3 regions of the Roseibium sp. Sym1 genome follow, and region 3 is predicted to be linked to each of the others. Evidence: riboswitches for the same ligand, from Rfam matches in the RefSeq annotation. Region 3 holds a riboswitch; each other region holds the start of a gene.
The links. A riboswitch is a leader RNA that binds a small molecule or an ion and turns the genes downstream of it on or off. The one in region 3 is predicted to bind cobalamin.
Positions count from the first base shown of each region.

Region 1: it holds a riboswitch for cobalamin, as region 3 does, so the genes downstream of both, cobU (bifunctional adenosylcobinamide kinase/adenosylcobinamide-phosphate guanylyltransferase) here and O6760_RS07135 (CbtB domain-containing protein) in region 3, are expected to answer to the same signal.
Region 2: it holds a riboswitch for cobalamin, as region 3 does, so the genes downstream of both, O6760_RS19730 (DUF1636 domain-containing protein) here and O6760_RS07135 (CbtB domain-containing protein) in region 3, are expected to answer to the same signal.

Region 1 is NZ_CP114786.1:5,227,811-5,235,578, reverse strand. It holds gene O6760_RS24350 (effector-associated constant component EACC1) at 1-315, opposite strand, end outside; gene O6760_RS24345 (hypothetical protein) at 689-1,513, shown strand; gene O6760_RS24340 (pentapeptide repeat-containing protein) at 1,510-2,682, shown strand; tRNA gene O6760_RS24335 (tRNA-Asn) at 2,959-3,034, opposite strand; cobalamin riboswitch at 3,360-3,573, shown strand; gene cobU (bifunctional adenosylcobinamide kinase/adenosylcobinamide-phosphate guanylyltransferase) at 3,607-4,158, shown strand; gene cobW (cobalamin biosynthesis protein CobW) at 4,155-5,264, shown strand; gene cobN (cobaltochelatase subunit CobN) at 5,316-7,768, shown strand, end outside.
Region 2 is NZ_CP114786.1:4,340,662-4,348,429, reverse strand. It holds gene O6760_RS19765 (helix-turn-helix domain-containing protein) at 1-328, shown strand, start outside; gene O6760_RS19760 (winged helix-turn-helix transcriptional regulator) at 335-775, opposite strand; gene O6760_RS19755 (SDR family oxidoreductase) at 914-1,780, shown strand; gene O6760_RS19750 (MFS transporter) at 1,922-3,163, shown strand; gene O6760_RS19745 (FecCD family ABC transporter permease) at 3,120-4,127, opposite strand; gene O6760_RS19740 (ABC transporter substrate-binding protein) at 4,221-5,156, opposite strand; gene O6760_RS19735 (ABC transporter ATP-binding protein) at 5,172-5,945, opposite strand; gene O6760_RS19730 (DUF1636 domain-containing protein) at 5,942-6,346, opposite strand; cobalamin riboswitch at 6,719-6,929, opposite strand; gene O6760_RS19725 (cupin domain-containing protein) at 6,990-7,481, opposite strand; gene O6760_RS19720 (S9 family peptidase) at 7,692-7,768, shown strand, end outside.
Region 3 is NZ_CP114786.1:1,581,388-1,589,155, forward strand. It holds gene O6760_RS07120 (IS1595 family transposase) at 41-994, opposite strand; gene O6760_RS07125 (hypothetical protein) at 1,129-1,644, opposite strand; gene O6760_RS07130 (CbtA family protein) at 1,722-2,420, opposite strand; gene O6760_RS07135 (CbtB domain-containing protein) at 2,422-2,592, opposite strand; cobalamin riboswitch at 2,625-2,850, opposite strand; gene polA (DNA polymerase I) at 3,040-6,024, shown strand; gene O6760_RS07145 (MAPEG family protein) at 6,039-6,446, opposite strand; gene O6760_RS07150 (glutathione S-transferase N-terminal domain-containing protein) at 6,478-7,083, opposite strand; gene O6760_RS07155 (NAD(P)H-dependent flavin oxidoreductase) at 7,087-7,768, opposite strand, start outside.

The DNA.
Region 1 (7,768 bases), 3.0 Mb from region 3:
TTCCAAATCTTCGGGGTTTTGAGCCTTAAGCAACACTTCCTCGTCGCCGTTTGTAAATTTCACGATGATGGGGTCATATTTGGCAGAGATCCAGACGTGTACAGATTCTGCAAGTTTTACCATCGCCGCCGAACCAAGGACCACCGTCAATACAGCAAGTAGTGTGGGACCCATTTCACCTTTATCTGAATCCGGCGGGATCTCTTCCTGTTCTACTGTTTCAACGCCCGATATGCGTGCACTCTCCAGCCAATTCTTAAGATGTGCAGTCTCTTCAAGGGCGTTCTCGCCGATGATTTCAATTTTAATGCTCATTTGCTCATCCTAAGTTCAATCAATAAAGTTAGTTGCTAACACGCTATAATAGCAATATGGGTTTATTCAATGGGTTTTTCTATATAAATTTACCCTACGGTTCGATTGTTAAGTGTTCTGCCAGCCTGAAAGTACAAACCAGTTTGTCCGTCCTAGGAGGCCTAGTTAAGTTTTCGAATAGTTACATTTCTCTGCAGCTTAAAATAGCTTTTTTTCCTTGAAGTTACGGCTTTGGAGATGTTGTCGCTTTGTTACTAACATATTGAGGTGTTTCTCTGGTATTTAATATCGGTATCAGATGTACCTAGCGGACAAGCCTTGTATCCTTGGCATCCTCCCTCATAGCGGGAAATCTGAAATTGAGGAGATTGATATGAGTGGCTCAAACAACCTTCGCACAGTTGGTGATCTTGTCGCTATGCAAGGATGGGTACAAAAAACCAACGATGTTTCTCGTTTTACTCTTCACCTTCATTTGTCGTTTGATCAAGCGAGAATAGGTGGTGGATCGAATGCAAGTGTCAATTTCAAGCTTGTGGTCAAGCGCTGCCATGTCGAGGTTGAGATACCCGCTAGAGAAGGAATTACTTATGATCAAGCCTCTGTAGATATGGACGTACCAATGCAAGCTCAGATAATGAGAGCGTTGCAAGAGGCAAAAGCCGAAAGATCTGAACCGCGTGAACCCATCACCGCACAGGATTTCGGGGCAAAGTTTAATGACAGCTATAGAGGGCGAAATTCAGAAAATGCTGGCAGTGAGAAGGGTTTCACTGTTCCAATTATTTCCTCAGAGTATAAACCTACAGGGCCCAGACAGCTGTGTTGGAAGCTGCGGCCCGAAACTACTGAATTTCTGCAAGGGCCTGTTTGGAATGCCAAAGATGAACCGCGATTTACGGTTGTCGATCGAAGAAGCCCAGCGAGACGCAAGTCTGACACAGAGAAGGGGTTTCAGCCGTTTGTACGTGTTTCTCTACGTTGCAAACGGGAAGACATTGAGTTGCTCGAGATCAGCTTAAAAGATCAGGAGAGAAACTCGTTACTTTTGGGTAGTCCAAAACACTCTGTTCGTGTAGCCGCGGCAGAAGCCTATTTGAAAACTGTGATGTTTCAAGAAGGATTGCAGGTTGGAAATTTGTCAGATGTTTTTTCTGACTTGTTGCTGGCAGAGTACCTCTTAGAGGTGAAACCGTGAATGAAATATTTTCGCAACTTGAGCTTATTCTCACATCAGATCAGCATGACCTTCGATACCTTGCTAGACTAGTAAATTGCGATCCTGCTACCATGTATCGCGGGGTTAATTTTCGCGATGCAGATTTATCTGACCAGGATTTGTCCGGCATAGACCTTACAGGCGCACAGCTTTCCTCAGCTCATTTAAGTCAAGAACAAATTAATACAATTCGCCTTGCATATTCAGAAGAACCTGAGGCTTTTACAAAAAATATCGAAGAGGATAGTTTTTCATCACACTTCCACAGTTGGGAGAGTAAGTTTCCTCAGTTTTCTGTTTTGGAATACAACAAAAATATTCTTGAAGAGGAAGTGAATAAACTCTGGGACTTTAGTCCTGATTGGCATCTTTCTGCAGTTAAAGCGATTGCAGCGAGAAGTTTTAATATAGCGAGTTTTCATTTCTTAAGTTTTTTAATGTACCGAAAAAATGCGATCGCTGATCGAAGAATTTATGAGCTGCTAACTCGCATCGGCTACTGGTCCCTTTCCCAATCTAAGATTCCTGAATTTGGTGTGTCAAAGTACGCTCCTGACTATTTTGTCGCCTACATAGGCGATGCCAATGGCTTCCGTGAAGCTATGGAGCGTACGCAAATAGTAGTAGGAAAATATTGTGGTTTAACAAGCGCATTTATCGATGAAAATTCAAAGAAAATAAAGTCATATTACGAATTGATAGATTTTTTAGACCAATTTGATAAAGAAATAAACCTGTCCGAAGGCTCTCTTTTATCCAAGGATTTCTTTGAAAATATACAAAAATTCTGTTCATCTGCACATGTTGTTTTACGTTTGATGGAATCCGTGCGGTCTAGTGTAATTCCAACAAATATCTTGTTATCTGTGACAGCAAAGGGAAGCCAAGATAGAGACTTTATGGAGATTCTCGATGCACTTACTGAGCGCGGTGTAATCGTCGACAATAACGTCTTAAAAAATTGGATCGACTCAGCAGCTTCTTTTGATGAAGCCTTCGATAGGGCTTTGAGTGCTTCGAGGAATAATCCTGAAGGTTTCCCAGATTATAGTCAGAGCATTGGAAAACGGGTAACGACGGCTAGTGAGTTTGATAAGCTTAAGGGTTTAGTAGATTCAATTAAGGCGAACCTTAGTTCCAGCGAGTGAGTGTTGGTTAGAGTTATTTAGAGTGTGGTTTAACTTCCCGATGAAATATTCCTCGTGATCTAAAATTCAAAGTTGTTCCGCTTCAGGTCGGTGTTAAGAGGCAATTAGAATCCGCCTTCGCAGGTAGCAGACACCGTCTCGGTCGTGTGGTTTGGGCTCTCTAGCCTTTCCCATATCGGCTCATTTGTGTAGCCGTTTTGGCCGATTTTTCCGCAGCGAAGTCAAGCGCACATGCGATGCGCGGTGGGTTTCTGCGGATTTTTAGGAGGGTGGTGATGGCTCCCCAGGCCGGACTCGAACCAGCGACCCAGCGATTAACAGTCGCTTGCTCTACCAACTGAGCTACTGGGGATCACCACGCTCGGGGTCAACGCGTCGCCGCCCCGTCGATGGAGATGCGTATATCAAAGGCTTGATCCGTTTGCCAAGCCCTTCGTGGCGTTTTTTTCATCAAGCCGTCATTTTTTTGTGGCGGGTGTGGAAAACTATATATTTTTCAGATGACTAGGCGTTAAGGACGGCTTGGAAAAAGCTGCGCCCGCGTGGCGTCACGGACTGCCGCAACCAGTCATGGGAAGGGATCGGGATCGTCAGGTGGTCGAACGGCCCGTTCCGGGCGGCAATGAAGGACGCGCAGAGCGAAATCCGTCGTGCCGCTTGTGTCCCGCCCAGGATCCGGTTAGGTAGTTTGCGACGGTTCCGGATTGAGTGTTGCTCGGTCCGGATGAAACGGGAATCCGGTGCGGGCCAAGATGGCCCTGATCCGGAGCTGCCCCCGCAACTGTGAGCGGTGAGCGGCTGCACGAAAACCACTGGTCCAGACCGGCCGGGAAGGGGTGCAGACCGCGGTGAGCCGCAAGCCAGGAGACCGGCCGTCATCCCTTCAACCTCGAACGCTGTCGGGTGGACGGCCGGGAGACGGACATGACGGATCAGACCCTGCCGCGAACCGCCCTCGTGTTTGGCGGTGCCCGCTCCGGCAAGAGCCGGTTTGCCGAACGGCTCGCCGAAGACTGCGGTCTCCACAAACTCTATGTTGCCACGGGCGCGGCCCATGACGATGAAATGGCCGAGCGCATTGCGGCGCATCGCGCGCAGCGCGGATCGTCCTGGGAAACGATTGAGGAACAGTTCGATCTCGCCGGCGTGCTTGACCACGAATGCCGCCCGGACCGGGTGGTTCTGGTCGATTGTCTCACCCTGTGGCTCTCAAACATTCTCTTTGCGGACAAGGATGTAACCCTGGAAACCGAGCGCCTGTGCGCGCGTGTCGCCGGGCTTGCAGGTCCCTGTGTCCTTGTCTCCAACGAAGTCGGCATGGGCATCGTGCCGGAGAACCGTCTGTCGAGGTCGTTCCGCGATGCGCAGGGCAGGCTCAACCAGGCTATGGCCGGGGTCTGCCAGAAGGTCGTCTTTGTCGGCGCGGGCCTGCCGCTCCTCATGAAACCCACTTTTCAACCGGATATCACGCTATGACCACTTCCATCTCGCAACCGGGCCGGAAAATTCCGGCAACGATCGTCACCGGGTTCCTGGGCGCGGGCAAGACCACGCTGATCCGCAACCTTTTGACGAATGCCAACGGCAAGCGCATTGCGTTGATTGTCAATGAATTCGGCGACATGGGTTTCGATGGTTCGCTGGTGAATGGCTGCGCCGACCCGGACTGCGCCGCGGAGGAAGTGGTTGAGCTGACCAATGGCTGCATCTGCTGCACGGTTGCCGATGATTTCCTGCCGACCATGGAAATGCTGCTCGCCCGCGAGACCCCGCCGGAGCATATCGTCATCGAGACCTCCGGCCTTGCGCTGCCCCAGCCGCTGGTGCGTGCCTTTTCCTGGCCGAGCGTCAAGCCAAAGGTGACCGTCGACGGCGTTGTCACGGTGCTGGATGCCGCCGCGCTTGCCGAAGGACGGATCGCGCTCGACGAAGCCGCGCTTGAAGCCCAACGCGCTGCGGACGAGGCGCTCGACCATGAAAGCCCGGTTGAGGAACTCTTCCAGGACCAGCTGCGCTGTGCCGACCTGGTCGTGCTCAACAAGGCTGATCTTGTGGCTGCCGACCTGCTCGAAACCGTTCGGAAGAAAATCGCCGCGGACGTGCGCCAGGCGGTCCACATCGTCTCTTCGGAAAAGGGAACGCTGCCGATCGAGGTGCTGCTCGGCCGCGGGTCCGCTGCCGAGGACGACATGGACGGTCGCCATGAACACCACCACCATCACCACGATGACCATGACGACGACCATCATCATGAGGGCGACCATGATCATCACCATCATGACCACCATCACCACGACGATTTCGAAAGTCATGTTCTGGAAGTCGGTTCCTTCGACAGCCTAAAGGATGCCGAGGCGAAGGTCCTGGAGGCGATGGCCCTGAAGGGCGTGCTCCGGATCAAGGGCGCCGTGCGCATCGAGGGCAAGGCGGCGCCGGCCATGGTCCAGGCCGTCGGCCCGCGTGTCGAAACCTGGTTCGCGGCGGGGGCGGAAAGTGCCGGCCGGCTGGTGGTGATCGGCCTCAAGGGCCTCGATCTCGACGCGACACGTGGGCTGCTCGGTCAGGTGAGTGAAGCTGCCTGATCGCGGCCACCGGATACCGACAGACGCTTGAGACCAACAAGAAGGCACTGAATGCACATTCTCGCCAGCCAGACGCGCCGGATCGATGACGGTGGAGACGCGGTCGATCTCGGCCAGTCGCCCGCGGACATCCTGTTCCTGTCTGCAGCAGACACGGAGCTGGGCAGTTTTGCCGCCGCCCGCAAGCAACTGGGAGAACGCGCGGCAAGCCTCAGGCTCGCCAACCTGATGGCGCTGTCTCATCCCTATTCGGTCGATCTTTATGCCGAACAGACCATGCGCGGCTCAAAGCTTGTGATCCTGCGCATTCTCGGCGGAGTCGAGTACTGGCGCTACGGACTGGAGCGGTTCGAGGAAGAGGCACGGGCCAGCGGCGTTGAGCTGATCGTCCTGCCGGGCGATGACAAGTGGGACGAGGAGCTTACGGCCCGCTCGACCCGCAGCACAGAGGAAGTCCATCGTTTCTGGCGGTATTGCGTCGAGGGCGGCGCGGAAAACTATGCCAATGCGCTGCTCTACGCGGCTTTCCTGCTGAACGGGGACGAGGAACCGGCCCATCCGGTCCCGCTGCCGCGAGCCGGGATTTATCGGCCCGGGCAACCCGCACCGGATCTTGCCGCACTGACCAAAGGCTGGCCCGATCCCTCACGGCCGGTCGCCGCCATCACCTTCTACCGGGCTCTGGTCCAGGGCGCCCAGACGGCTCCTGTCGATGCGCTGGTAAAGGCGCTTGACGCGGCGGGTGTCAATGCGTTGCCGGTCTATGTTTCCAGTCTCAAGGAGGCCGAATCCATTGCCGTCCTGGACGGCCTGTTTGACGGCGCCAGGCCGGACGTGATTTTAAACGGCACGGCCTTTGCCGTGTCGAAGGCGGGCGTCGCCCATCAGCCGACGCCGCTTGACCGGCCCGGCAAGCCGGTTCTGCAGGTGGTGTTTTCCTCGTCCTCCAAGGAAGGCTGGGAAGACAGCGACCAGGGCCTGTCGATCCGTGATCTCGCCATGCATGTCGTGCTGCCGGAGATCGACGGCAGGCTGCTGACCCGGGCGGTTTCCTTCAAGGAAGAGGGGGGCTACGACGAGTCGACCCAGTCGACCCCGGTTGCCTTCACACCGGTTCCTGACCGGATCCAATTCGTTGCAAACCTGGCTGCTGGCTGGGCGAAACTCGGCCGGACACCCGCCAAGGACAAGAAAACCGCGCTGATCCTGGCCAATTATCCGAACCGGGACGGGCGCCTTGCCAATGGTGTCGGTCTCGACACGCCGGCCTCCTGCGTCAACGTGCTGAAGGCGATGGCCCGGGAGGGGTATGATGCCGGCGGGGCGCCGGACACATCCGCCGGGCTGATGGAACACCTGACTTCAGGTGTCACCAATGCCCGGGATGACCGCGCTATACGCCAGCGCTTCCAGTCGTTCGGGATGAGTGACTACAAGGAAGCATTTGCCAGGCTGCCGGAGGACGTGCAGAGCGCCGTCATCGAACGATGGGGCCGTCCCGAAGACGACCCCCATGTCACGGACGGTGCGTTCCGCCTGGCACTTCACCGGTTCGGCAACCAGGTGGTCGGCATCCAGCCGGCGCGCGGCTACAACATCGATCCGAAGGACACCTACCACGACCCGGCGCTGGTGCCGCCGCATCATTATTTCGCGTTTTATGCCTGGCTTCGCGGAACACTCGGTGTCGATGCGGTCATCCATCTCGGAAAACACGGCAATCTGGAATGGCTTCCCGGCAAGGCGCTGGCCTTGTCCGAAAGCTGTTTCCCCGAAGCCGTGCTCGGTCCGGTGCCGAACATCTATCCCTTCATCGTCAACGACCCGGGCGAGGGCGCCCAGGCGAAGCGGCGCACGGCCGCCGTCATTGTCGACCACCTGACCCCGCCGCTGGCGCGCGCCGAGAGCCACGGCGTTGCCGGTGAACTGGAAACCCTGCTCGACGAATACTATCTGGCGAGCGGTGTCGATCCCCGGCGGCTCAAGGCCCTGACACGTGATATCCTCGACGTCGCCGCCCGAAACGGGCTGGACAGGGACATCGGCCTTACCGACGACATGGACGAGGAAACCCGCCTGGCGCGTCTCGACGCCCATTTGTGCGACCTCAAGGAACTCCAGATCCGCGATGGCCTGCACATCCTGGGCGACAGTCCGGACGGCGATCTCCTGACCGATCTGCTGGCCGCGCTTGCCCGTGTGCCGCGCGGAAGCTCACCCGGGCAGCAAAGCCTGCAGCGGGTCATTGCCGCAGATCTCGGATTTGACGGCTTTGATCCGCTCGATTGCGATTTTTCAGCGGCCTGGGCGGGTGACAGACCTGAAATCCTGCAGTCAGTCAGCGAGGCACCGTGGCGATCCAACGGTGACACGGTCGAGCGGATCGAACTGCTGGCACATGACCTGATTGCCGGAACACGAGAGGTGCCGGAAGAGTGGCAGGCCGTTACGGCCGTTCTCGATGAAATCCGGGACACGTTGCGCCCGGCGGTGACCGGATCGGG
Region 2 (7,768 bases), 2.8 Mb from region 3:
AGCCGCCCCGATCTTTGCCGCCCGGCTCTATCGGGAAGCCGCAGAGGATCCTGAACTGGCGGATCTGTTGGAAGAGGCGCGGGCTGGAGGCCTGCTCGACGGTCTCGAAGAGACCTTTCGCGAAGACGTCCCCGTTTTCGTCCCCGTTGAGGTGATGGCACCTGACGGCAGCCGGTTGCGGATCACATCCCTGCTCGGCCAGCTGGCCTCCGTCCAGGATGCGGTGATCGAGGGCATGACCATTGAACTGATGGTGCCGATGGACGAAAGCTCGGAAACCTGCCTGCTCGCGGCGGGCGCCCTTTCACAGCTCAACGCCGCGGAATAGGCCGGTTCAGGCCACCGGCGCGGTGGTCTCGGGCGCCCTTTCCCTCTGCACGGCAAGGATCCGGCCGATATTGACCTCGATCCAGTCGGCGAAGTCACGCACCTTGACCGCCACTTCCCGGCCGATCGGTGTCAGGCTGTAGTCGACATGGGGCGGCACTACGGGATGTGAATGGCGGTTGACGAAACCGTCCGCCTCAAGCGTCTGCAGCGTCTGCGCCAGCATCTTCTCACTGACCCCGCCAACCTTGCGCCGGAGCTCGGAAAAGCGGTGTTCGCGTTCCAGAAGCGCAATCAGCACCAGGACACCCCAGCGGCTGGTCAGGTGTTTCAGCACCTCCCGTGACGGACAGTTGCGGTTGAAGAGCTCCCCCCGGCGCACGATCTCGGACAACGGCTTGCTGCTGTCCGGTGCAGATCCGGGCGATGTTTCGGGGGCGTCCGCCATCAAGTTTTCCTGCCTTGTGCCTGCGAGATCGAAAAATCTCAAAACTAACCTTTTTGTACGTACTAACAAAAAGTAAGCACCTCGTCTACATGGCAATTGTCGCATCGAAAACCGAACACCAGCCCAAGGAGAAACACGATGATCGCAGTCACGGGGGCCAACGGCCAGCTGGGCCGACTTGTCCTGAAACACCTGGTAAAACAGACCTCCCAACCAGTCCGTGCCCTTGTCCGTTCACCGGAAAAGGCACAGGACCTTGCCTCTGCCCGGGTCTCGGTCGTCAAGGGGGACTATGACGATCCGGCAAGCCTGTCCACCGCCCTTCAAGGTGTCGACCGGCTGCTGATGATTTCCGGATCCGAAGTCGGCAAGCGCGTACCGCAGCATGCGGCGGTCATCGAGGCGGCAAAGGCAGCCGGGGTCCGCTTCATTGCCTATACCAGTCTTCTGAACGTGCCGAAGTCGAGCCTGATCCTTGCCCAGGAACATGTAGCCACCGAAACGCTGCTGGCGGAAAGCGGCATTGCCCATGCGGTGCTGCGCAACGGCTGGTACGTGGAGAATTTCGCCGGAACGGTCGCAGCGGCCCTTGCCCATGGCGCTGTCGTCGGCGCTGCTGGAGACGGAAGGTTCTCCGCGGCCGGACGCGAAGATTATGCCGAAGCCGCGGCCCGGGTGATCGCGGGAGACGACCTGTCCACGCGCGCTCTCGAACTGGGCGGGCGACCGGCCTTCACCCTTGCGGACCTGGCCGTGGAAATCTCCCGCCAGAGCGGACGGGAGATCCCGTTCACCAATCTGCCCGAGGAAACTTATGCCGGGATCCTGGTCCAGGCCGGCCTTCCGGACGGCTTTGCAAAGGCGCTTGCCGATGCGGACAGGGGCGCGGCTGCCGGTGAACTTGAAACGGTTTCCACCGCCCTGGAGGACCTGACCGGGCATCCGACGCGGACCTTGCGCGACTTCGTGACGGAAGTCCTGGCCCAGCAGGGCGAACAGGCCTGATCGGACTTGCATCACACCGGAAGTCCTCCGGGACTTCCGGTCCATTCATTTCAAAAACTGTTCATTGGCTTCAAGGATATTTGTTGGTTCCGGCTTGCCGGACCTGATAGGCAGGAACGGAATATTTCCGGAAAGCCGATGATGACTGTTGCCACCGCGCCCGATCCTTACGTCCAGGACGGCCCCTATGCCTGGTTCCGCCTGGCGATCTCGATCCTGCTGAGCACGCTTGGCGGGGCGGGCATGTGGGCGGTTGTCGTGGTGCTGCCGGCTGTCCAGTCGGATTTCGGCATCGACCGGGCCGACGCGTCCCTGCCCTACACGGCGACCATGCTCGGTTTTGCCGCCGGCAACTACCTGCTCGGCCGGGTCGTCGACCGCTTCGGCATCGTGCCGCCAGTGATCGGCTCCGCCATTGCACTCGGCGCCGGCTTTTCACTCGCGGCCATGGCGCGGGATATCTGGCTGTTCTCCCTGGCCCAGGGCGTTCTGGTCGGCCTTGGCACGGCGGCGACCTTCGGGCCGCTGATCGCCGACGTCTCTCACTGGTTCGTCAAGCGCCGCGGCCTTGCCGTTGCCTGTGCCGCCTGCGGCAACTACCTGGCCGGCGTGCTCTGGCCGACCTTCATCCAGTGGAGCCTTGCAACAACCGACTGGCGCGAGACCTACCTGATGATCGGGGTGATCTGCCTCGTGACCATGGTGCCGCTCGCCCTGATCCTGCGCCGCCCGCCTCCGGAAACCGCCTTTGCCGCCGCGCCCGGCGCCCGGTCCTTCGGTGATCAGACCACCGGGCTTCGGCCGGGAAGCCTACAATGGCTCCTGGTGCTGGCCGGTATCGGCTGCTGTGTGGCCATGTCGATGCCGCAGGTCCATATCGTTGCCTATTGCGTCGACCTCGGTTTCGGCGTCGCGCCCGGCGCGGACATGCTTGCCCTGATGACGGGAGCCGGCGTGATCAGCCGCCTCGCCTCGGGCTTCGTCGCCGACAAGATCGGCGGCGTGAAGACCCTCCTGATCGGCTCGGTCCTGCAATGTGCCGCGCTGTTTCTCTATATCCCGTTCAACGGCCTGGCCTCGCTCTACCTGGTCTCGCTGATCTTCGGCCTCTCCCAGGGCGGCATCGTGCCGAGCTACGCGGTGATCGTGCGCGAATACCTGCCCGCCAGGGAAGCCGGCCAGCGGGTCGGCCTGGTGATCATGTCGACCATCCTCGGCATGGCCCTTGGCGGCTGGCTGTCCGGCTGGATCTACGATCTCACCGGCTCCTACTCGATGGCCTTCCTGAACGGCATCGCCTGGAACCTTGTGAACATGACGATCATGGTGTTCATCCTGCTCAGCGGCCGTCCGCGCCGGCCTTCGACCGCAGCAGCGCAATGAAGAACACGCCGCCGATCAGGCCGGTGACGATGCCGATCGGCATGTCCTCCGGCGCCATCAGCGTGCGTGCGAGAATATCGGCCCAGATCAGGAAGATTGCCCCGAGCAGCGCGGAGACAGGCAGCACGCGCGTGTAGCTGCCTCCCGTGAGGCCTCGGGCGATATGCGGGATCATCAGGCCGACAAACCCGATGATCCCGGAAAAGGCGACCATCACGCCCGTGATCAGCGCACCAGCGACAAACACGGTCAGGCGGAACCGGGCGACCGGAATTCCGAGGGTGGCCGCGGTTTCGTCACCGATGGTCATGGCGTTCAGGTCCGCGGCCCTCAGCAGCAGATACGGCGTGACGAGCAACAGAATTCCAAGCGGAAACAGGAGGTGGCTCCACTTCGCCAGGCCAAGGCCGCCCAGCATCCAGAACACCACCGTATGTGTGGCCCGTGGATCGCCCAGGAAGATCAGGATGTTGGCAACTGCCATGATCACGAAGGACACCGCGACACCGGCCAGAACCAGCTTGTCCGCGCTTGCCGCCGAGGCAAAACGCGTCACGCCAAGCACGATCAGCGTTGCGGCCAATGCGCCGGCAAAGGCCATCAGCGGCACGGTCAACAGACCCAGAAAGAGGCCGGTATGCAGCAACGCCAGAATGGCGCCGGCCGCCCCGCCCGACGAAATCCCGAGGAGATGCGGATCCGCGAGCGGATTGCGCGTAACCGCCTGAAGCGCCGCGCCCACCAGGGCCAGCCCGGCGCCGACGAGACCGGCCAGCAACACCCGCGGCAGGCGGATGTCCCAGACGATCGCCTCGCGCCCCGCCGACCAGTCCGCATCGGCCAGTCCGGGCCAGACCTTGTTGGCAACGACCCCGAACACGGTGCCGGACGGCACGGAGACCGCGCCGACGGACACGCCCACCACCACCGACACGGCGAGCGCGACAAGCCCGCCCGATATCATCAGCGCAATTGCGGGTCTTGCCGCGGACCGGCGCTCCCGACCCGTCCGGGCCGGTTCCGGAACGGGACCGCCGGCCGCCTTCTGCAACAAGGATCAGTCTCCCCAAAAGGCGTCGGCGAGCGTCTTCACCGCCCTGATGTTGCGCGGCCCCGGCGTAGCCTCGACATAGTCCAGCGTCACGAAGCGGTCGTTCCTGACCGCATCGATACCCGCAAGCGCCGGATTGTTTTTCATGAAGTTGCGCTTCTGCTCCGCGGTGACATTGCCGTAGTTGACGATCACCACCACTTCCGGGTTCTTCTCGACAACGGTCTCCCAGTCGATCCGTGCCCAGCTCTTTTCGAATTCGTCGAGCACGTTGACGCCACCTGCCGCCTCGATCAGGGCGGTGGGCATGGCATATCGTCCGGCCGTGAAAGGCTTGTCCTCGCCGCTGTCATAAACAAACACCCGCGGCGGTTCCTCATCCGCACCGAGAGTGGACGTGATCCGGTCCAGTTCCAGCTTGTAGGCGGCGACCAGGTCGTAGGCGGTGTCCTCGACACCGAAGATCCTGCCGAGATTGAGCAAGTCGTTATACATGTCATCCATGGAGACCTTCGGCTTGTCGCCGATATGAATGCAGGATTCGGTCAGTTCGTAGACCTCGATGCCGAAGGGAGCCAGCGTCTCCGGTGTCACTTCACCGCCGACTTTCATGCCGTAGTTCCAGCCGGCGAAGAAGAAATCCGCATCCGCGCCGATCAGCACCTCCCTGCCCGGATATTTTTCGGCAAGTTCGGGCAGTTCGGCGACCCCTTCGCGCATTTCCTCGTCAAGCGTCTTCCAGCCGGAAATCCCGGTATAACCGACCATCCGGTCGCTCAGGCCGAGCACCAGCATCATCTCTGTCAGGTTCACGTCGTTGGAGACCGCCGCCTTGGGCGGTTCCTCGAAAGTGACCTCCCGGTCACAGCTCCGGATTGTGGTTTGTGCAAGCGCCGGGCTCGCGACCAGTGTCGCGGCAAGGCCAAGAACCAGACGTTTCATGAAAAAGCTCCGTGATTAAAGATGAAAACTGAAGTGAGGCGCGCGGCCCGGTGCAGGGTCCTGGCGGCTGACGCGGACCGAATAGGCGTGTTCGATATGCGCGGGCGTCAGCACCTCGTCCGGGCGACCGTGGGCAACCTGCCGTCCCCGATACAGCAGCAGCACCTGATCGCAGAGTTGCGCCGCCAGGTTCAGGTCGTGGAGGCTGGTGACGACGGTGATGTCGAGACTTCCGATCAACGCGACGATCTCGAGCTGATGGCGGATGTCGAGATGATTGGTGGGCTCATCCATGACCAGCAATTGCGGTTCCTGCGCCAGGGCCCTGGCCACCATGACCCGCTGGCGTTCTCCGCCGGAGAGCGTGCCGAAGGACCGTCCGGAAAAATCCAGCAAGCCCATTCGCTCCAGCGCATCATCGACGAGATCCGCGTCCCTGCGTCCGCCGCCGGCAAACCCCGAGCCGTGCGGACGCCGGCCAAGGGCCACGATCTCCCGAACGGACAGCGCGAAATCCGTCGGCTGCTCCTGCAGGACCGCCGCCACCTTGCGCGCCGTTTCGCGCGCGGACATCTGCCAGAGATCCCGGCCGTCCAGAGACACCGTCCCCTCCACCGGCCTGTGAAACCGGTAAAGAAGGCGCAGCAGGGTCGATTTGCCGGCGCCGTTGGCACCTGCAATACCGAGCACCTTTCCCGGGGCAAGGTCAAAACTGACGTCTTCAAGCAAGGCCCTGCCCCGGCCCGGCCGCCAGCCGACGTTTTTGACGGACAGTGCGGCACCGCTCATGACAGCGCTGCCGGATCGACCTGCGTGACGATCATGGCCGCGGGAATGCGGGTCAGGTCCGTCTGCCCCACCGGGCCTTGCCCGTCCGCGGCCTGTCCCCGTCCCTCTTCCCGCTCGCGGTAAAGGTCCGCAAAGGCGATGAGATCGTCGATATCCGTCTCCGGGGCGACATCGCCGAAGAGGTAGGTGGACTTCCCGCCCGCCCTGAAGGCCAGCATGCACGGACGCAAGCATCCCGCGATGCAGGCCGTTCCGGATATTTCGAAATCGTCGCCGACCACCGGCACCGTCAGCTTCACCGCGTCCTGCAGTTTCCGGAGGAGGTCATAACCCGGCCCGCAGCTTCCGCCCTTGTGAGGGCAGACCGTGCAGACAAAGATCCTCTGGGTCTCAGCGCTCATCGGCCAGCTCCTTCCCGGCACAGGGATGCGCCGGTTGGGCATGGCCACCCCGGCACTGTCCCACCTTGCATCGTCCAAGCGGCTGTTCATGGTCTCCAACCGCGTATCCATTTTGTAATGTTATTACATTACAACTGTGCCGGTTTGCAAGAGCGTTTGCATGGCCGTTCGGGCACATTGCCCTGGCGGCACGATCACCGAGACTGCCGGCAGGTGCCAGCAGACCTGAATGTCTGAAAGTGCGAGAAACGTCTGTCCGGTTCATATCGCCCTCCGCGATTGCGCGGGGCGTCTGGAAACCGAATGCCTGTCTGTGTCAGCAAGGGCTGATGTGCCATGTCACTCGCTCCTCCGGGGCACCCCGCCCGGGTTGAAGTTGAAGATGAAATGGCAGGTCTCCTGACTTGCGGGTCACAGCTTGCCTGGTCCTTCCCGGGGTTACCCAGTGGTGTTCCAGGGTCGCTCGCCGCTCACAGTTGCGGGGGCAGTCACGGATTTGGTGCCTGTTGGCTACGCCGCACCGTGTTCCCTTTTAATCCCGATCCGGATGCCGGATTCGGAAACCATTCCATCCTGAGTGACCGAATTCGCACATGGTGTCAATTCTGCAATTGGAATGGGCTTCTCCCGCGACGAAGGTTACCTACTTTTTGCCGACGCCACCGCCAAGTTCCTCGATCCGGTCGCGATCGACCAGGCTCCACGGCAGACCGGCATGGCGATGAATTCTCTTGCCGAGCCTGGGGTAGTCGGCGACATCATGCGCAAGCCTTTCTCCCACGACAATGCAACGCAGGACCTCGGTTCCCGTGTTCCGTATCGAATGAGGCTGTCCCGACTTGCGGTAACCGATGAAGTCGCCCGGACCGATCTCGTGCTCCTCTTCTCCGATGACCGCGGTTGCGCTCCCCGACAAAACGAAAACGCATTCGTCCTCATGGTAATGGCAATGATGTTCCGTCGTCTCGAAGCCGGGCTCGACCTCTATCAGATGGAACCCGAATCCGGTCAGCCCGGTCGCGTCGCCCAGCGACTTGTTCAGCCGCTGTGCATTTGGATTGAGGAAATGGGTCTTTTGGGTCCCCTCCATTGCGGCGATGTCATCCCGGGTCAGGATATAGGTGTCGTTTGGCATCAACGGTGTCCTCGAAATAATCAGTCAACTTCACATAGCAGATCCGGATGTCTTGTCGCCTGCTGTTGACTGGTGTGGCACGATGCCCCCTGATAGGCGCTCGGCCCGCCTCAACAATCGCCGGGCGTCAGGCACCAGGACCGGCCGTTTCCCGCTCTTCCCGCCTGGACCCTCTTGCCTTCGCGCCGCAAAGCCCCTACCTCCGGAGCCATGAAACAGGATACCTTTCCCCCGCGCGCGGACGCGCGCCCTCTCACCCTGGAGACCCACGGCATCGAGCGTCAGGA
Region 3 (7,768 bases):
CCACAACTTGCGCCTGTTGATAAACGCCCGCGCTTTCTGCTTAAGAGTGCGCGCTTTGGTTAGGTTGTTGATAGGTTAGCCGCTTGCCGCGTGCGCCTTCGAGAAGCTTATCGGCGCGTTCCTTGTCGGAGATCTTGAGCGAAGCACGGTAGTTGTAGCGGAAATCAAACTCCGCCAGATAACGCTTCAGATGTGCTTCTGAAACGTGGTGGTAAACACCAATGATGCCGCGCTTGAGAATGGCGAAGTAGCCTTCTGCGGTGTTGGAGTAGGCATCGCCGCGCACGTACTCACGAGCGCCGTGGTCCACCTTCTCATGACGAGCAAACTCCTTGCCCACATGGAAGTAACCACCGTGCTCGTCGGTCATCAGAGTGGACTTGCGGTCAACCTGTTTGACGAGGATCGGACGCAGGGTTTTGCCGGTCACGTTGGCAATGTGATCTGACTTGGCTTTACCGCCACGCTCAACAAGGACGTGAACAACCTGCTTGCCCATGCCGCCGATGTTGCGGGCGTTGCGCTTGGACAGGTGCTTGTTTTTCTCCTTGCCGCCAACATAGGTGGTATCGGCTTCAACGGTCTTACCTTCGCCGCCGAGCGGACCTTTGTCCTTAGGTGACGGTGCCATTGCCTCACGGATACGGTGGGCCATGAACCACGCGGTCTTGTAGGTGACGCCGAGCATGCGGTGGAGCTGGTGGGCTGACATGCCTTTCTTGGACGCGGCCATCAGGTGCGTTGCCAGCACCCACTTGTTGAGCGGGATCTTGGAGCGTTCAAAGACGGTGCCAACGGTCACGGAAAAGGGCTTGCGGCATTCCTTGCACTTGAAGACGCCGGGACGCGTTGACTTGCCCTGAAGCTTTGTAATGCGCTTCTGGTCACAGTTACCGCAATGCGGGCAGACCGGACCATCGGGCCAATGGATGGCTTCCAGATGTTCGCGGGCCTTGTCGGCATCGTGGTAAATCGGGTTGGTCAAGTCAAACATGTCGTAGCTCCTTGATTCCAATATAGGAAATCAAGTTTGGTACGTCAAGTATATAATTCCCCTTGTGGGGAGGGGTTAGGGGTGGGGGTCAACGGTGTTCACCGTGAAAATCCAAACTCTTCAAGCCCGCTTACCTAGTCCGCGCTGACGGTCACCGACGCCTTGAGCGGCTGGTTGTCGACGGCGAGCATGCGGTGGTCGTTGCTGTTCAGCGTCACTTCCACCGTGGCATTTTCGGGCAGGGATGAAAGGTGCATCCACGCGCCATAGAGCCGGCCAAGCTTTTCGCCGTTGACATAGACATGCGCATGGCCTTCGCCGGGGACGTGGTCCTGGCTGGCGTGACCGGGTGTGAAGGTGAAATTCTGCGTCATCACGTGCAGATTGTAGCCGGTGGCCGGATCCGGCGAGAGGCTGATTTCAAGCGAGGGGGCGCCGGCGCCCGCCGCAACGGAAACCAGTTCGTCGTGATTGTGCCCGGCCATCTCGTGACCGGAATGATTGTCGGGGCTTTGCTGCGCAACGGCATGCGCCGACGGGTCGCCGTGATCATGCCCGTCAAGGGTCACGCCGTATCCGGCCGCGGTCACGAAGCCGATGCCGCCACCGAAAACCAGCCCGATGACAAAAAGGGCGAGGGAACGTTCCATGTGAGATCCAGTATGTTGGCCGAAAGACGGCGGGCGGAACATTTTGCCCCGCCCGGTCCATTCGCCTGTCTGCCAAATCAGGCCGGCTGTTGCGCGCCGGCCCGCGCGCCCTCGCGCTGCCAGAAATAACCTGCGAAACAGCCAAGCAGCAACCACGCCGCCATGCCCACACCGAGCGCCCGGCTGGCGAAGAGCGCGCCGATTTCGGTCGGGACCGGCCCGGCAAAGCTGTCCGGTTCCGGCGCGCCGACGACGTGGGGCGCCAGCAACAGGACTGCCGCTGCCCCCCAGGCCAGCCAGTTGCGGCCAAAGGCGATCAGCCAGAGGCCCGCTCCCGCCGTCACCACGGTGGCCCACCACCAGACCTGCCGGGCTGCCACGTCTGCGGCGGCAACGCCCGGTACTTCCGGCGCCAGGGTGAAGCCCGGCGCGAAGTGGAAGGCCACGAAACCCGCCAGACCCCAGAGAAGGCCGCTCCGGCCGTTCACATTGGCGCCGCGCAATTCGGCGAGTGCCATGCCGACGAGCAGGAGGAAGGCGTAACCGGTATAGGTGAGCATGGTGAAGACGATGCTCAGGCCGTCGCGCACCGGCTCGAAACCGCCGACGTCCTGGTGGGCGCTGACGGTCTCGGCACCAAAATGCACCAGCGCACCGGTCTCGTAGAGCTCGGCATGCAACAGCACCGGCTGAACGAACGAAAGCTGCAGCAGGGCCGCAATCAGCCCCGCTCCAGCGCCAGCGAACAAGCCGCTGACCAGAAGACGTGTCAGCATCTTAGTGGCAGGGGAACCCGGTTGCATGGCGCACATCGTGTGCCGCGTCGTGCAGGGCTCCGGCCTGTACGTGTCCCGTGATCGAGATGATCGCCACGCCGAGAATGGCGGCGAAGGCCAGCGGCACGATCTTGGAGACGGAAAGGGTCGATTTTACAGCTTGTGTCGTCATGTTGTCCTCGTTGCCGTCACACCCGACGGCCGTGTTTCAGGTCTTGCCTGGCAGGTCTCCTGGCTCGCGGGTCGTGGCGATTGACCGGACCTTCCCAGCCCTGAACAGGCTAGTGGTGCGATGGGTCAACGCTCTCCGCATACAGTCGCGGGGGCGGCTTCGGCATCCAGCGCCCTGATTGGGTCCGCCGTGTCCGAATTCCCTGTTCGTTTCCCGGCACTTTGTGCCGATCGGAAAACCAAGCAGCGTTCATAATGGACTATTTGCTTTTTCCGCGAAAGCACAAATGCGACATTTCGTTGTTTTACGGATCATGGGCGGTCCCGAGGCCCGGAACCGGAAACTTCCGGACTTGCCGCAAGCCCGGGCGACAGATCCTGTCAGGAAGGTGTCTCATCACCCGCAGATTTGTCACTTTAGGCCTTTTCTCCGGAGCGCCCTGCGGGCATGATCCGCGCCATGTCGACGCAAGATTCCTCCCCTGCCCTCACCGCCAACGACCACCTGATCCTGGTCGATGGGTCCACCTTCATCTTCCGCGCCTATCACGCGCTGCCGCCGCTGACGCGCAAGCCCGACGGGCTGCCGGTCGGCGCCGTCTCGGGTTTCTGCAACATGCTGTGGAAGCTGCTGCAGGAAGGCCTGACCCCGGAAGAAGGTGACGAACCGACTCATTTTGCGGTCATCTTCGACCATTCGGCGAAGACCTTCCGCAATGACATCTACCCGGAATACAAGGCCCACAGGCCCGATCCGCCGGAAGACCTGGTGCCACAGTTCGGCCTGATCCGGGAGGCGACACGGGCCTTTTCCGTACATTGCGTCGAACAGGCGGGCTTTGAGGCCGACGACCTGATCGCCACCTACGCGCGCCAGGCAGCCGAGCAGGGCGCGCGGGTGACGATCGTTTCGGGCGACAAGGACCTGATGCAGCTGATCGGGCCGAAGGTCGGCATGATCGACACGATGAAGAACAAGACTTTCGGCGAGGCGGAGGTCTTTGAAAAATTCGGCGTCGGGCCGGACAAGGTCATCGAGGTGCAGTCGCTGGCGGGCGACAGCGTCGACAACGTGCCGGGCGTGCCGGGCATCGGGCTGAAGACCGCCGCGCTCCTGATCAACGAATTCGGCGACCTGGAAACGCTGCTCACCCAGGCCGAGACCATCAAGCAGAAGAAACGCCGGGAAAACCTGATCGAGTTCGCCGACCAGGCGCGGGTGTCGAAGGAACTGGTGACCCTGAAGCAGGATGTGCCCGTGGAAGTTCCAGTCGGCGATCTCTCCGTGACCGATGTCGACGGGCCGAAGGCGGTCGGCTTCCTGAAGGCCATGGGTTTCACCACCCTGACCAAGCGGGTCGCCGACGAGACCGGCGCCGAGCTTGCCAATGTCGAGGCAACGGACTTCGAGGTCCCCGGCTGGGACGTGCCCGACCACAAGGGCCGGCTCATGGAGCGCACAGCCACCGGCGGCGGGTCGGAAGCCGCCAAGGGCGCCGGCGATGCGGCACCGGCGCCCGACGGGCTGATGGTGCCGCAGACCGTGGCCGATGCGCGTGTGGAAACCGTCAAGGCGATCCCGATCGATTCCAGCGCTTATGAAACCGTCACCAGTGTCGAGCGCCTGAAGGAATGGTGCGACGCGGCCTTCGAGAAAGGTTATGTCGCCTTCGACACGGAAACCACGTCGCTCGACGCCATGCAGGCCGAGCTGGTCGGCCTGTCGCTGTCCACGGAGCCGGGCAAGGCCTGTTACGTGCCGCTTGCCCATGTCGACGGCGAGGGCGATCTGCTGGGCGGCGGCGGCCTGGTCGAGGGACAGATCCCGCTCAAGGACGCGCTCGAGGTGCTGAAACCGATGCTGGAGGACCGCTCGGTCCTGAAGATCGCGCAGAACCTCAAATATGACTGGCTGGTGATGACCCGCTACGGCGTCGACATCACGCCCTATGACGACACAATGCTGCTCTCCTACACCGTTGATGCCGGCAAGGGCGGCAACGGCATGGACGAATTGTCCGAGCGCTGGCTCGACCACAGGCCGATCCCGTTCAAGGAGGTCTGCGGCTCGGGCAAGTCGATGATTACTTTCGACAAGGTGGCGATCGACAAGGCGACCGCCTATGCCGCCGAGGACGCCGACGTCACCCTGCGCCTGTGGCTGATCCTGAAGCCGCGGCTGGCCGCCGACAAGATGGCGACCGTCTACGAAACCCTGGAGCGGCCGATGGTGCCGGTGCTGGCGCGCATGGAAAAGCGCGGCATTTCCGTCGACCGGCAGATGCTGTCCCGGCTTTCCGGTGACTTCGCGCAGGGCATGGCCGCCAAGGAATCGGAAATCTACGAACTGGCAGGCGAAAACTTCAACATCGGCTCGCCGAAACAGCTCGGCGACATTCTCTTCGGCAAGATGGGTCTGCCCGGCGGCAAGAAGACCAAGACCGGCGCCTGGTCGACCTCGGCCCAGGTCCTGGAGGATCTCGCCGCGGAAGGCCATGAGCTGCCGTCGAAGATCGTCTCCTGGCGCCAGCTTTCCAAGCTGAAATCAACCTATTCCGATGCGCTGCCGGGCTATATCAACCCGGAAACGGGCCGGGTGCACACGTCCTATGCGCTGGCGGCCACCACCACCGGACGCCTGTCCTCGTCGGAACCGAACCTGCAGAACATTCCGGTCCGGACCGAAGAGGGCCGCAAGATCCGCAAGGCCTTCATCGCCGAGAAGGGCCACAAGCTGATTTCGGCCGACTACAGCCAGATCGAGCTGCGCGTGCTTGCGCACATGGCCGACATTGCGCAATTGAAACAGGCCTTTGACGACGGGCTCGATATTCACGCCATGACGGCGAGCGAGATGTTCGGCACGCCGATCGAGGGCATGGACCCGATGGTGCGCCGGCGCGCCAAGGCAATCAATTTCGGCATCATTTACGGCATTTCCGCCTTCGGCCTTGCCAACCAGCTCGGTATCGCGCGTGGTGAGGCGAGCGACTACATCAAGACCTATTTCGAGCGCTTCCCGGGCATCAAGGACTATATGGAAGCGACCAAGAAGCAGGTCCACGCCAATGGCTATGTCACGACGATCTTCGGCCGCAAGGCGCATTATCCGGACGTGAACACCAAGAACCCGAACATGCGCGCCTTTTACGAGCGCGCGGCGATCAACGCCCCGATCCAGGGATCGGCCTCCGACATCCTGCGCCGCGCCATGGTGCGCATGGAAGACAAGCTGCAGGGTTCAAAGCTCGATGCCCGGATGCTCCTGCAGGTCCATGACGAACTGATCTTCGAGGTGCCGGAAGGCCAGGTCGACGACACCATCCCGGTGATCAGGGACGTCATGGAAAATGCCTGCGACCCGGCGCTGAAACTGTCCGTGCCGCTGCAGGTCGATGCGCGCGCTGCCGACAATTGGGACGAGGCGCATTAAGCGCCCCGTTCCCCCTACACCATACCAAGCACGCGCAGCAGCAGCGCCATCTGGCACAGGAAGCCGGCGAAAAAGGCGATCGTCCTGAGCAGCGGGATGCCGAACGTGTAGATCACGACATGGGCCGCGCGGCTGGCCAGAAACGTGAAACACGCCGCCGTCGTCAGACCGTTTCCGGCCTCGAGCAAGTGCACATTGATCGCCAGCGGCGCAAAAACCGCGAGATTTTCCAGCGCGTTGCGGTGCGCATTGGCAAGCCGGTGCGCCCAGTCCGCTTTCGGCCGCACATCCGGTTGCGGGTTTTTCAGCGCCGTCCAGAGTCCCATCTCGGCAAGCCTGTTGAGGATGACCGGTATCCAGATGAGCCCGGTCAGGCCGGCCGCCAGCGCGGTTGAAAGAAGTTCAGGTGAAGGGGAAAGCATTTCCGTTCTCCGTCAGGTGGCACGGTTGCGGTCAGGATGCCGCAGGGTCCGTCGCCCGCATCGCGGGACGTTCGGAAAATGTCTCGAACCAGGCGGCAAGCTGCGGGTGACCCGGACGCCAGTCGATGTCGGGCAGGCGGAAATCGAGATACCCGAGCGCTGCGCCGAGGGCGATCTGGGCGAGGCTCAAGGGTCCCTCAAACGCCGTCAGGTCCGCTTCGATCACGGCGGCCGGGCGCAGGATGCCGGCCTGCCAGCGGTCCAGCCACATGGGGGACTGCTGCGTGGCGTCGCGCCGGCGTTCCATGACAATTGCGAAGGCCGCATCGAGAATGCCGTCGGCGAGAGCCTCGGCTGTCAGAACCTTCCAGCGCGTTGTCCCTTCCGGGATGAGTTGTCTTTCTCCCGGCAGGCTGTCCAGATAGGCGCAAATGACCGGGCTGTCGTAGATCGCCGTGCCTTCACCGGTCACGAGCGCGGGCACCTTGCCGAGCGGATTGGCCGATTTCAGCGCCGGACTGTCTTCAAACGGGTTCTGGAAGACCATCTCCACGCTGGCCTCCAGACCTTTTTCCAGAACGACCATCCGTGCCTTGCGGGCATAGGGAGAGGTGTTTGCGAAATAAAGTGTCATCATCGGTCAGTGCCCTTTCAAGACAAAGGAAGAAGCCCGGGAAAGAAGCGCTGCTGCCTGCCGGACGGTGGTTTCAACGATGTCCGCCGCCGGAAGAACGGCTTTGACAAGATCGAGGGATTCCCCGGCAATCAGCGCTCGGACGGAGAAGTCATCTGGATCCGACGCGTCATAGGTCTCGCGGAGCTGGCCGGCAGACACCCGAAGGGCCACGGGATCGTTGAGCCAGGGGCGGGAGAAATCGTTCTGAACAACCCGGCCGGTAAATTCCGGCGGCCAGGACAGCCCCCTGGCGACGTCGAATATGCTCGACCGGCCGGTGTCGTCACCGCGAGCGCCGACCAACGCGGCCTTTGCCTTGTCCGTGCCGTTGGCCTCATGGCTTGCCCAGAAGCGCGTCCCCATCATGATGCCGTCGGCACCCAGCATCAGAGCGGCAGCCAGGCCCCGCCCGTCCGCAAGCCCGCCCGCGGCCAGAACGACCTGGCCCGGTCCCGCGAGGTCCCGGACGGCCGGCAACAGCGCGGTCAGGCCGCGATCCATGCCGTGACCGCCGCCTTCCTGCCCCTGGGCCACGAGAATGTCCGTGCCGGCCTTCAGCGCCTGCTCGGCCTGGTCCAGTCTCTGCACCTGCCAGATGGTCGGGATGCCGCGTTCCTTCGCCGCGGCGATGATCGGTTCCGCATTG